4 regions of the Kitasatospora sp. NPDC058048 genome follow, and region 1 is predicted to be linked to each of the others. Evidence: riboswitches for the same ligand, from Rfam matches in the RefSeq annotation. Region 1 holds a riboswitch; each other region holds the start of a gene.

Region 1 (2,833 bases):
TCGGGGACGACCTGATCTCGGGTCTGATCCGGGCCAGTGACCACGGTGAGCACCTGACCGAGAACGAGGCCGCGGCGATGGCCTTCATCCTCCTGTTCGCGGGTTTCGAGACCACCGTGAACCTGATCGGCAACGGCACGTACGCCCTGCTGCGCAATCCGGAGCAGCGCGGGTTGCTGCAGGAGTCGGTGGCCCGCGGGGAGAGCGCGCTGCTGGAGACCGGGATCGAGGAACTCCTGCGCTACGACGGGCCGGTGGAGATGGCGACCTGGCGGTTCGCGACCCGTCCGCTGGCCATCGGCGGGGTGGACATCCCGGTCGGTGACCCGGTGCTGGTGGTGCTCGCCGCGGCGGACCGCGACCCGGCCCGGTTCGCGGCCGAGAACACCCTGGACCTGGCCCGGACGGACAACCCCCACCTGGGCTTCGGGCACGGCATCCACTACTGCATCGGCGCTCCGCTCGCCCGCTTGGAGGGCCGTGCCGCGCTGACCACGCTGCTTTCCCGGCTGCCCGATCTCCGGCTCGCGGAAAACGCGGACGACCTGCGGTGGCGCGGTGGTCTGATCATGCGTGGGCTGCGCGAACTGCCGGTGGAATTCAGTCCGGAGAGCCGCTCCCCGCACGCCTCTCCGCAGACCCCTTCGCACGCGCCTTCGCAGGCCTCTCCGCAGGCCTCTCCGAACACTCCCGCCACGCCTCCGACGTGCTGAGATCGCACTGACGGGACGTCGTGAACCACCTGCCGACGGGGGTGTGAACACCCATCAATCCGGACATAACACCGCCGTTGGTAGGCGATCGAACACACGCCGTAATTATTGTGTGATATCGACGATATGAGCTTGTGATTGGTCTGATGATCTGTCTACTCTCCCTGGAGTTCGCAGCTGCGGACCTCGTACGCGGAACGCCGAGTCCTGCCCGCCGCGTCACGGGAAACCGACCAGAACCCTGGGCAGGGGCGGGGGAACCAGGTTTGTTGCCGTCTCCCCACGGCTTGGGGTGAAGCCGCCCGAGCGGAATCGTTTCCGCATACGGCGGCCGGGCCACCTCCCGGTCCGAACCCGACAGCTCACCTCGCAGGCGTGCGGAGAGGGACCTCTTCATGCTGTTCGTTGGAACTGGCCGTCACCGTCGTCGCACCCAGGCCGAGAAGGCCATCGCCGTCGCCGGTGTGGCCGGCGTCGGACTCGCGATGCCGCTCCTCACCGCCACCGGCGCCTCCGCCGCCCCCGCCTCCACCTGGGACGCCGTCGCCCAGTGCGAGGCCGGTGGCAACTGGAGCATCAACACCGGCAACGGCTTCTACGGCGGCCTCCAGTTCACCTCCAGCACCTGGAAGGCGTACGGCGGCACCGCCTACGCGCCGCAGGCCAACCAGGCCAGCAAGGCCCAGCAGATCTCGGTCGCCGAGAAGGTGCTGGCCTCGCAGGGCCCGGGCGCCTGGCCGGTCTGCTCCCAGAAGGCCGGTCTGACCAAGGGCGGCGCCCCGGCCGCGGTCGACACCTCCTCGGACGCCAAGCCGCAGTCCGCCGCCAAGCAGCAGACCCCGAAGCCCGCCGCCAAGCCGGCCGAGAAGCCGGTCGCGCAGCAGCCCGCCGCCCAGAAGCAGGCCCAGAAGCCCGCCGCGCAGCCGGTCCAGCAGGCCGCCCCGCAGCAGCAGGCGCAGCCGCAGACCCCGGGCTTCTCCGGCAAGGCCGGCTGGGACGCCGACGCCAAGGTGTACTGGTACCAGAGCAACGGCGCCTGGTACTGGACCAGCCACCAGAGCGTCTACCAGCAGTACGCCGGCCAGGCCGCCGCCCAGCCGCAGTACGCCCCGCAGGCCGCGCAGTCGGCCCCGCAGACCGCCGGTCACGACTACACCGTCCGCGCCGGTGACACCCTGTCGACCATCGCCGCCGCCCAGGGCGTGTCCGGCGGCTGGCACGCGCTGTACGAGCAGAACCACGGCACGGTCGGCGGCGACCCGAACCTGATCATGCCCGGCCAGGTGCTGCACCTCGGCTGAGCCGGCCCGCTCGACGTCGCCCGCTCGACGTCGCCCGCTCGACGCCGGCCCGCCCGCCGCACCCGGCGCCGACGCCGCCCCGGCCCACCGTCCGAAGGGGACCGGTCCTACCGGTCCCCTTCGTCCGCATTCGCCCGCTCCGGTGGGACAAGCTGGGACAAGCAGGTGAACTACCGGTGGGTAGTGGGGCCACACGCTGAGACGGGACCGAGGCGGACGTGGCCCCGGGAGCCCGGGCGGTTAGGCTCTGGTCGTAACGACTCCGCAATCGTCCTGCTGACAGCACCCACCGTCAGACCGGACCCTGCTTCCGCAAGGAGATGCCTCGTGCCGTCCATCGATGTCGTCGTAGCCCGTGAGATCCTCGACTCCCGCGGCAACCCCACGGTCGAGGTCGAGGTCGGCCTCGACGACGGCAGCACGGGTCGTGCCGCTGTCCCGTCGGGTGCTTCCACCGGCGCCTTCGAGGCGCTGGAGCTGCGTGACGGTGACAAGAACCGCTACTTCGGCAAGGGCGTCGAGAAGGCCGTCCTGGCCGTCATCGAGCAGATCGGCCCGGAGCTGGTCGGCTACGACGCCACCGAGCAGCGCCTGATCGACCAGGCCATGCTGGACCTGGACGCCACCCCGGACAAGTCCTCGCTCGGCGCCAACGCCATCCTGGGCGTCTCGCTGGCCGTCGCGCACGCCGCCTCCGAGGCCAGCGACCTGCCGCTGTTCCGCTACCTGGGCGGCCCGAACGCGCACGTCCTGCCGGTCCCGATGATGAACATCCTCAACGGCGGGTCGCACGCGGACTCCAACGTCGACATCCAGGAG
Region 2 (2,833 bases), on a different contig from region 1:
GCCGCGCTGCTGGAGCCAGGGCTCCGGGTCGACCGGGGCGCCGCCGCCGGGGCGGACCTCCATGTGCAGGTGCGGCCCGGTGACGTTGCCGGTCGCGCCGACCTTGCCGATCTGCTGGCCGGGGGCGACCTTGCCGGAGCCCTTGGTGATCGAGGAGAGGTGGCAGTACCAGATCTCGGTGCCGTCGGGCAGGGTCTCGACGATCCGGTAGCCGTACGAGCCGGCCCAGCCGGCCGAGGTGATGGTGCCCTGGCCGAGCGCGTAGACCGGGGTGCCGGTGTCGGCGGCGAAGTCCAGGCCGGTGTGCAGGTTGGCCCAGTAGCGGGCGCTCTGACCGTAGTGGGCGGAGAGCCGGTAGTCCTTCACCGGGAGGGTGAGGGCGGCGGCCTTGACCCGCTCGGCCTCCTCGGCGGCGCGCTTGGCCTCGGCCTCCTTGGCGACGGCCTTGGCCTCCGCCTCCTGCGCGGCCTGGAGCCGGGCGGTCTCCTCGGCGGCGGTGCGCTGGCTGTCGGCCTGGTGCTGGATGCGGGCGGCGAGCGCGAGTCCGGGGTCGGCGGAGAGGGCGACCGGGGTCTCGTCCGGGGCCTCGACGGCGGGGGCGGCGGCCGGGGTCGCCGAGGCGAAGCCGGTGGCGCCCAGGGTGGCGGCGACGGCGGTGACGCCGAGCAGTGGGGAGGCTCCGCGGGTCTGACGCGGCATCCGGTGGCGGTTGGTCTCGACCTCCGCGGGGAAGTCCTCCGGGCCGAAGGCCTCGGGGCCGTCCGTGCCGGGGTGGTCGAGGAGCTGGGTACCGGCTGCGAAGCCGGCCGGGTGTGCCGGGGTGTGCGTCGACGCCACGGAGGCGCGCTCCTTTCCTTCCTTCGCGCCTACCGGGTTAGCTGACGGGTTCGGAGCAGGAAGGTCTCCTACGGCTGGGCCGGAGCCCCGCCGATTCACCCCAAGGAACGTGGTTCCCCGGCTCCCTGACCTGCCCGGAGGCGGGTCGGCGGGATTAGGCGACGGCGCACGGTGCCGTCTGGGTACGGCGTTGACAACCGCGCTGCGTTATCAAACGTTAATCCTAGGAGGCTCTGATTCCAAGCCATCCGTTCGGAGCAGCCTAGGGCAAAGTGATCGGACGTCAACGAACGACACCGGCGAACACCTCCCTCGCGCACGGCCCCATCTGAGTACTCCTACTCATGTGCGCCCCGTCCGGGCGGCCACATCCTGGCGCCATGAGCACATCGATGCAGACCCGCACCACGGCCGCGTACCACATCCAGGCCGTCCTCTCCTTCGCCCTGTCGGGCGTCGCCCTCGCCGTCGGGATCGCCTACCTGCCGGTCGGCGGATGGACCAGGGCCTTCCTCGGGATCGGCCTCCTCTACACCGTCACCTCGGCGTTCACGCTGGCGAAGGTGATCCGGGACCGGCAGGAGTCCAACGAGATGGTCACCCGGGTGGACCAGGCCAGGCTGGAGAAGCTGCTCAGCGAGCACGACCCGTTCAAGGTGGAGGGAGTCTGATCGCCTCTTCCACCCCTTCCGCTCCTTCCGCTCCATCCCTCACCCGGCCGTTCGCTTGACAGCTAAGGCTATTAGCCTTAGCTTTATGGCTATCGGCCCGCACGCCGATGCCCCGCACCGGCGGCCCGAGGAGGACCCCCATGAACGGCACCATCACCCCGAGCACCCAGTACCTGACCGTTCCCGGCGGCCGGATCGCCTTCGACGACACCCGGCAGGGCGACGGCACCCCCGTCGTCCTGCTCCCGGGCATGCTCGACAGCCGGGCCGCCTACCGGCACCTGCGCCCGCTGCTCGTCGCCGCCGGCCACCGCGTCGTCACCGTGGACCTGCGGGGCTTCGGCGAGTCCTCCGTCGAGTGGGACGACTACGGCCCGGCCGCCATCGCCGGCGACGTCCTCGCCCTGCTCGACCACCTCGGCATCGAGCGCGCCGTCCTCGCCGGGAACTCCTACACCGGGGCGACCGTCGTCAGGGCCGCCGGGGACGCGCCCGAGCGGGTCGCCGGGATCGTCCTGCTCAACGCCTTCGTCGAGAACCCGCCGCCGGGCGCCCTGATGCGCGGCGCCATGGGCCTGATGGGCGCCGCCCTCGTCCACTGGCCGGCCTCCTGGGGCTTCTACCTGCGCCGGATGGCCTTCCCGGGTGCCAAGCCCGCCGACTTCGACGCGTACGTGGACGGACTGGTCGCCGCGCTGCGCACCCCGGGGCGGAAGACCGCCACCCGCGGGTACGTCCACGGCGACTCGGCGCCGGTCGGCTGGACGGCCGCGGTGCGGTGCCCGGCGCTGGTGGTCATGGGCAGCAAGGACCCCGACTTCCCGAAGCCGGAGCTCGTCGCCGACCGGCAGGCCGCCGCGCTCGGCGCGCGCAAGGTGATGATCGAGGGGTCCGGGCACTACCCGATGGCCGACAACCCGACGGCCACCGCCGACGCCCTGCTGCCGTTCCTCGCCGAGCTCGGCTGAGCCCCGCCCGTCCCCACCGCCCGCTCCTGCCCGAACCCGCCCGATCCACCCGACGTCATCCGTACGGAGAGCCCGAACCCATGCCCCGCGTAGGACTGACCCCCGACCAGGTCGTCGACCACGCCCTCGCCCTCATCGACGAGCAGGGCTCCGAGGCCCTCACGCTGGCCTCCGTCGCCGCCCGGGCGGGGGTCGCCACTCCCTCGCTGTACAAGCACGTCAGCGGCGGCCTCGCCGAACTGCGGCTGCTGATCGCCGTACGGGTCACCGGGGACCTGGCCGACCGGCTGGCCGAGGCGGCCGTCGGGCGCAGCGGGGACGATGCCGTCGCCGCCGTGCTGCGCGCCTACCACGCGT
Region 3 (2,833 bases), on a different contig from region 1:
TCAGGCTGTTGTCGGACATTTGACCGACCCTCGGGAAAAGCCGCAGGAAAAACCGCAGGCCCGGCCTCCCCTGGGGGAGGCCGGGCCTGGAAGCGTTCGAACGGTGATCAGACCCGCACGATGGAGGCCAGCGGCATGTTGGTGACGGCCTCGTAGCGCACCGACGCGCCCGGCTTGGGCGCGTGCAGCACCTGGCCGTTGCCCGCGTAGATGCCGACGTGGTGGGCGTCGGTGTAGAAGATCAGCAGGTCGCCGGGCTGGGCCTGGGAGATGTCCGAGCCGATCCGGGTGCCCGCCGAGGCCTGCGCCTGCGAGGTGCGCGGCAGCGACACGCCCGCCTGGTTGAACGCCCAGACCATCAGGCCGGAGCAGTCGAAGGAGCCCGGGCCGGTGGCGCCCCAGACGTACGGGCTGCCGATCTTGGAGGCGGCGGCCGAGAGCGCGGCGGCACCGCGCGAGCTGCCCGGGGCCACCTTCACCGGGGAGGAGGCGGTCGAGCCGGTCGAGGCACTCGAGCCGGCCGCGAGGTCGCCGCGGCTGTTGTCGCGGGAGGCGCGGTCGGCCTGCTGCTGCTGGGCCTGGGCGGCGTCGGCCTTGGCCTTGGCGTCGGCCGCGGCCTTCTCCTCGGCCTGGCGCAGCGCCTGGCGCTCCTGCTCGGTCAGCGTGTTGAGCAGGTCCTGGGCCGCCTTCAGCTTGCCCTGGACCTCCTCCTTGGAGGTCTTCAGCTGCTGGGTGGTCGACTCCAGCTCGGCGAGCTTGCCCTGGGCCTCGTTGCGGTCCTGGTCGAGCTTGCGCTGCTGCTCCTGGAGCTCCTTCAGCTGACCCTTCTGGGTGCTGCCGGCCTGGTTCAGCGCGTCGGCCTGGCTGAGGAAGGTGTCCGGGCTGGAGGAGAACATCAGCTGGACGGTCGGGGATATGCCCCCGTTGCGGTACTGCTCGCCGGCGATCTCGGCCAGGCCGCCCTGGAGCTCGGTGACCTGGGCCTGCTGACGGGCCACCTGGTCCTGCATGCCGGAGACCTGCTTCTCCAGCTCCTGCTGCTTGGCCTGGGCCGCGTTGTAGTTCTCGGTCGCGATCTCGGCCTGCTCGTTGAGCTGGTCGACCTGCCCCTTGACCTGTTCCTTGGTCGGCTGCGGGTCGGCGTGGGCGCCTTGCGCGGAGAGGACGACGGCTGCCGCGGCGACACCGGTCAGGATCGAGACCCGGGCGCGGCCTGCGGGCTTGGGACGACGATGGGACGCCACGAAGGCGGACTCCTTCTTCCTACGTCCGCCTACCGGGTGAGCTGACGGGTTCGGGCCGGAAGCATGCCCTACGACGCCTCACGGCCGTTCCATCGGCCGACCTGGCGTCGATTCACCCCGGAGGAACGTGGTTCCCCGGCTCCGCTCCGCAGCGCCCCCAAAACACTGGGCTCCCCTGTCGGGCAGTCGCTTCGACCTGCCCCGCTGCCTCACGAACTCGACGGTAACCACCGCCGCCACCCTGGCTGGGCGATCGACAGTGCGGTGGTTCAGAGCACGACCCTAGTAACTGAACCGTGATCGGTTCAAATCCTTGTCAGAAAAAAGACCAAAGATTTCCCAAGTTCTGCTGTGAAAATGACCGATGGTGACCACCGGCACACAGAAGGCTGATCAGTTCTCAGCATGTGGCCGCGAAGGGGCGGAAAGCCGAACGCCACCCCCCGCACGAGGGGTGGCGCTTTTCACAGCCCCCGGAACGGCCCCGCGGGCGTGTCGGGCCGTCAGACCCGGCGGATGGTGTTGATCGACATCGCGTCGGCCTTCATCACCTTCACCACGTCACCGGTGTGCGGCGCGTGGACCACCATGCCGTTGCCGATGTACATCCCGACGTGGTGCATGTCGTTGCCGTAGATCACCAGGTCGCCCGGCTGGGCCTGGTCCAGCGACGGCACCCGGGTGCCGTAGTGGCCCTGCTCCTGCGAGGTGCGCGGCAGCGAGACGCCCGCCTGCCCGTACGCCCAGACCATCAGGCCCGAGCAGTCGAAGGTGGTCGAGCCGGTGGCGCCCCACACGTACGGCGAGCCCTGCTTGCCCATCGCCTTGGCCATCGCCACGGCCGCGTAGCCGCTGGCCGGCGGCAGGCTGCTGAGGTCGACCCGGTCGCTGCCGCGCGAGGCGCGGTCGTCCTGCGCCTGCTGGGCCTTCAGCGCGGCGCGGTCGGTGGCGCTCAGCGAGTTCAGCAGGTCCTGGGCGGCCTTCAGCTTGGTGTTGACGTCCGCCTTGGCCTGGTTCAGGTCCTTGGTGGTGGTGTCCAGCGAGGCGAGCACGGCGGAGGCCTCGACCTTCTCCTGGTCCAGCCGGCGCTGCTGGTCCAGCAGCCCCTTGAGCGCCTCGGCCTGGCTGCTGCTGGCCTGCTGGACGGTGGAGGCCTTCTCCAGGTAGCCGGAAGGGTCGGAGGTGAGCATCAGCTGGACGGACGGGTCGATGCCGCCGGTGCGGTACTGCTCGCCCGCCACCTCGGCGAGACCGCCCTGGAGCTGGGTCATCTGCTCCTGACTGCGGGCCACCTGGTCCTGCAGCTGGTCGGCCTGCTTGCGCAGCTGGTCGGCCCGCTCCTTGGCGCCGTTGTACTTCTCCGCCGCCTGCTCCTGCTCCTCCTGGAGCTGGTCGATCTGCGCCTTGACGTCCGTTTTGTTCGGCTGCGGCGCGGCGTGCGCGGCCACCTGGGCGGAGAGGGCGACCGCGGTCGCAGCAGCAGCGGTGAGCACGGAGATCCGCGCGCGGCTCGGCTGCTTGGGACGGCGGTGGGAGGCCAAGGGTCCTGCTCCTTCTTCCAACGGACTCACCTGATGGGATGAGATTCC
Region 4 (2,833 bases), on a different contig from region 1:
CCGTCCACCAGCCAGCCGCCGAGGAAGGGGCCGATCGCGGCCGACACCCCGCCGAGGCCGGACCAGAGCCCGACCGCGGCCGAGCGGTCGTCGGGGTGGAAGACGGCCTGGAGCATGGCGAGCGAGCCGGGGGTGAGCAGCGCCCCGCCGATGCCCTGGACGGCGCGGGCGGCGATCAGCACGTGGATGTTCGGCGCCGCGGCGCAGGCCGCGGAGGCGATGGCGAACCAGACCACGCCGATCAGGAAGACCTTGCGCCGCCCGTACCGGTCGCCGAGCGCGCCGCCGAGCAGGATCAGGCCCGCCAGGGTGAGCAGATAGGCGTTCAGGGTCCATTGCAGGGACGCCAGGGAGGCGCCGAGGTCGGCGCCGATCCGGGGCAGGGCGACGTTCACCACGGTGCCGTCGAGCATCGCCATGCTGGAGCCGAGCACGGTCGCCAGTAGTACCCAGCGACCCTGCGCGGTGCCCAGGCGCAGGGTGCCGGCCTCGGAGGTGGCCACGGGCGAATCCTGCGCTGCCGGGGCGCACGTGACAAGGGTCACCGGTGGGTGTGTTGACGGTCGGCGGTGCGTGAACGGGTGGCTGCGGTCCGTCGCCGATCTCGGCGCAGGGTCGTGGATCAGTGGCGGGGGGTGAATGGGTTGTGTACGCACCGTGGGGTCCGGTCTGCGGAGGGTCACCGGAACGGGGGAGATGGTTGCCCTTTCAAAGATCGACATTGCTTCACCCGAACGGATGGGTTTTAGTTCAGCGACCGCCCGGCCAGTCCGGACGGATCCCCCGGGTGGAACGCCGAGTCCTGCCGCTGCCCGGTGGTTCGAAACGAACTCTGTACGGCAGGAGCGGGGGACCCACAGGTAAGTCGCCGGACCGGAGTTCGCGCCTCAGGGCGCGGGCGTCCAGGACCGGCTAGGGGTGAAGCCGCGCATGCGGCCGGGCAACTCCAGCCCGAACCCGACAGCTCACCTCGCAGGCGTCGGAGAGGAAAATTCCATGCCTGCTCAGGCTCGTCGTATCGCCCTGCCCCGCGCCGCCCGTATCGGCATCGCGACCGCCGTCACCGGTGTCTCCTTCGCCCTCCCGCTCGTCACCGCGGTGAGCGCCCAGGCCCACACCGTTCCGGCCGCCCCGGCCGCGCAGGCCCCCGCCTCCACGGACGCCAAGTCGGCCGCGCCGGCCGCTGCCCCGGCCGCCCCGGCCGCGCAGGAGAGCTACCGCGTCGTCAGCGGCGACACCCTGTCCAAGATCGCCGACGCCAAGAACGTCGAGGGCGGCTGGCACGCGCTGTACGAGCAGAACCGCTCGGTCGTCGGCGCCAACCCGAACCTGATCTTCCCGGGCCAGCAGCTCGCGCTGTCGGGCCACGCCGCCGCGCCGGCCGCCGACGCCGCCCCGGCCCAGCCGGCCGCCCCGGCGAAGCCCGCCCAGCCGGCCGCTCCGGCGACCCAGGCCGCCAAGCCGCAGGCCCAGGTCCAGGTGAAGACCGAGGCCGCCAAGCCCTCCGCCCAGCTCCAGACCCAGCTGCAGGTCGCCGCTCCGGCCCCGGTCGTGACCGCCACTCCGGTCGCCGCCGCCACCTCCGGCTTCGTCGCCCCGCTGGCCAACGCGAAGCTCGGCACCGCCTACGGCGTGGCCGGCTCGATGTGGGCCTCCGGCCACCACACCGGCCAGGACTTCGTCGCCTCCACCGGCACCCCGCTGCGCGCCGTCGCCAACGGCGTCGTGGTCAAGGCCGGCAACGGCGGCGCCTACGGCAACGAGGTCGAGATCAAGCTCGCCGACGGCCACTACGCCGAGTACGCGCACCTCTCCTCGATCGGCGTGAGGATCGGTCAGACCGTCACCGTCGGCCAGCAGATCGGCCTCTCCGGCGCCACCGGCAACGTGACCGGCCCGCACCTGCACTTCGAGATCCGCAACGGCTCGGAGTACGGCTCGGACATCAACCCGGTCGCCTACCTGCGCGCGCACGGCGTCGCGCTCTGACCCGGGGCCGCTGAGCCCCGAGGGTTTCTGAACCACCGCTGCTGCGGGGCGAATCGATCCTCCGGGATGGTCATGTCGGGTGACCGCTCGACCGGGTGATCGCCGCACGGCGGACATGGGCGCGGGACACGCCCAGGCCGGCCCGGCCGCACGAGGACCTCCTCGTACGGCCGGGCCGGCCGCTGCCGTTCCGGACCCGCCCGGTCGTGCCCGGTCGTGCCCCGCCCGTCCGGCGGTTCCGGGGCGCCGTTCGACCGGTCGAACGCGGCGTCAACCCGACCGCTCCGGCGGGCCGTCGGCCCGCTCGCGGGGCCGCTCCGGCGCGCCATGCTGTCGGACGGTCAGCGTCCGGCCGGTCCGGCGGTCGGGCGGGTCCGGGAGGCGAGGAGGCCGGATGGCGGTCCGGAGCGGGGACGTGGCGGGGGAGAGGGCCGGGCGGGAGCGGCCGGGGACGGGCGGCGTCGACCGGCTGAAGGCGGACTCGGTCGGCCTGGTCGGCGTGGTGTTCATGGCACTCGCCACCGCGGCCCCGATCACCGCGATGACGGGCAACCTGCCGATCATCGTCGGGCAGGGCAACGGCGCCGGCGCGCCCGCCGCGTACATCGTGGCGACCGTGGTGCTGACGGTGTTCTCGGTCGGCTACGTGGCGATGGCCCGGCACATCACCGCGGCCGGCGCGTTCTACGGCTACGTCTCGCACGGGCTGGGCCGGGTGGTCGGGATGGCCTCGGGGCTGCTCGCGGTGCTGGCGTACGTCGTCACCGAGGCCTCGGCCCTCGGCTTCTTCGCCTACTCGCTGCGCGGACTGGTCCGTTCGCAGCTGGGGGTGGACCTGGGCTGG

The links. Region 1 has a riboswitch for cyclic di-AMP ahead of ACFVVA_RS24305 (transglycosylase family protein). Riboswitches for the same ligand answer to the same signal wherever they lie in the genome.
Region 2: it holds a riboswitch for cyclic di-AMP, as region 1 does, so the genes downstream of both, ACFVVA_RS30350 (M23 family metallopeptidase) here and ACFVVA_RS24305 (transglycosylase family protein) in region 1, are expected to answer to the same signal.
Region 3: it holds a riboswitch for cyclic di-AMP, as region 1 does, so the genes downstream of both, ACFVVA_RS14285 (NlpC/P60 family protein) here and ACFVVA_RS24305 (transglycosylase family protein) in region 1, are expected to answer to the same signal.
Region 4: it holds a riboswitch for cyclic di-AMP, as region 1 does, so the genes downstream of both, ACFVVA_RS11605 (peptidoglycan DD-metalloendopeptidase family protein) here and ACFVVA_RS24305 (transglycosylase family protein) in region 1, are expected to answer to the same signal.

Annotation. Positions count from the first base shown of each region.
Region 1 is NZ_JBHVRT010000024.1:7,829-10,661, reverse strand. It holds gene ACFVVA_RS24310 (cytochrome P450) at 1-713, shown strand, start outside; cyclic di-AMP (ydaO/yuaA leader) riboswitch at 935-1,103, shown strand; gene ACFVVA_RS24305 (transglycosylase family protein) at 1,109-2,014, shown strand; gene eno (phosphopyruvate hydratase) at 2,342-2,833, shown strand, end outside.
Region 2 is NZ_JBHVRT010000034.1:105,981-108,813, reverse strand. It holds gene ACFVVA_RS30350 (M23 family metallopeptidase) at 1-837, opposite strand, end outside; cyclic di-AMP (ydaO/yuaA leader) riboswitch at 850-1,008, opposite strand; gene ACFVVA_RS30345 (YiaA/YiaB family inner membrane protein) at 1,218-1,508, shown strand; gene ACFVVA_RS30340 (alpha/beta fold hydrolase) at 1,649-2,476, shown strand; gene ACFVVA_RS30335 (TetR/AcrR family transcriptional regulator) at 2,557-2,833, shown strand, end outside.
Region 3 is NZ_JBHVRT010000011.1:11,719-14,551, forward strand. It holds gene ACFVVA_RS14285 (NlpC/P60 family protein) at 108-1,244, opposite strand; cyclic di-AMP (ydaO/yuaA leader) riboswitch at 1,255-1,408, opposite strand; gene ACFVVA_RS14290 (NlpC/P60 family protein) at 1,748-2,785, opposite strand.
Region 4 is NZ_JBHVRT010000008.1:248,923-251,755, reverse strand. It holds gene ACFVVA_RS11610 (MFS transporter) at 1-503, opposite strand, end outside; cyclic di-AMP (ydaO/yuaA leader) riboswitch at 794-994, shown strand; gene ACFVVA_RS11605 (peptidoglycan DD-metalloendopeptidase family protein) at 997-1,989, shown strand; gene ACFVVA_RS11600 (APC family permease) at 2,384-2,833, shown strand, end outside.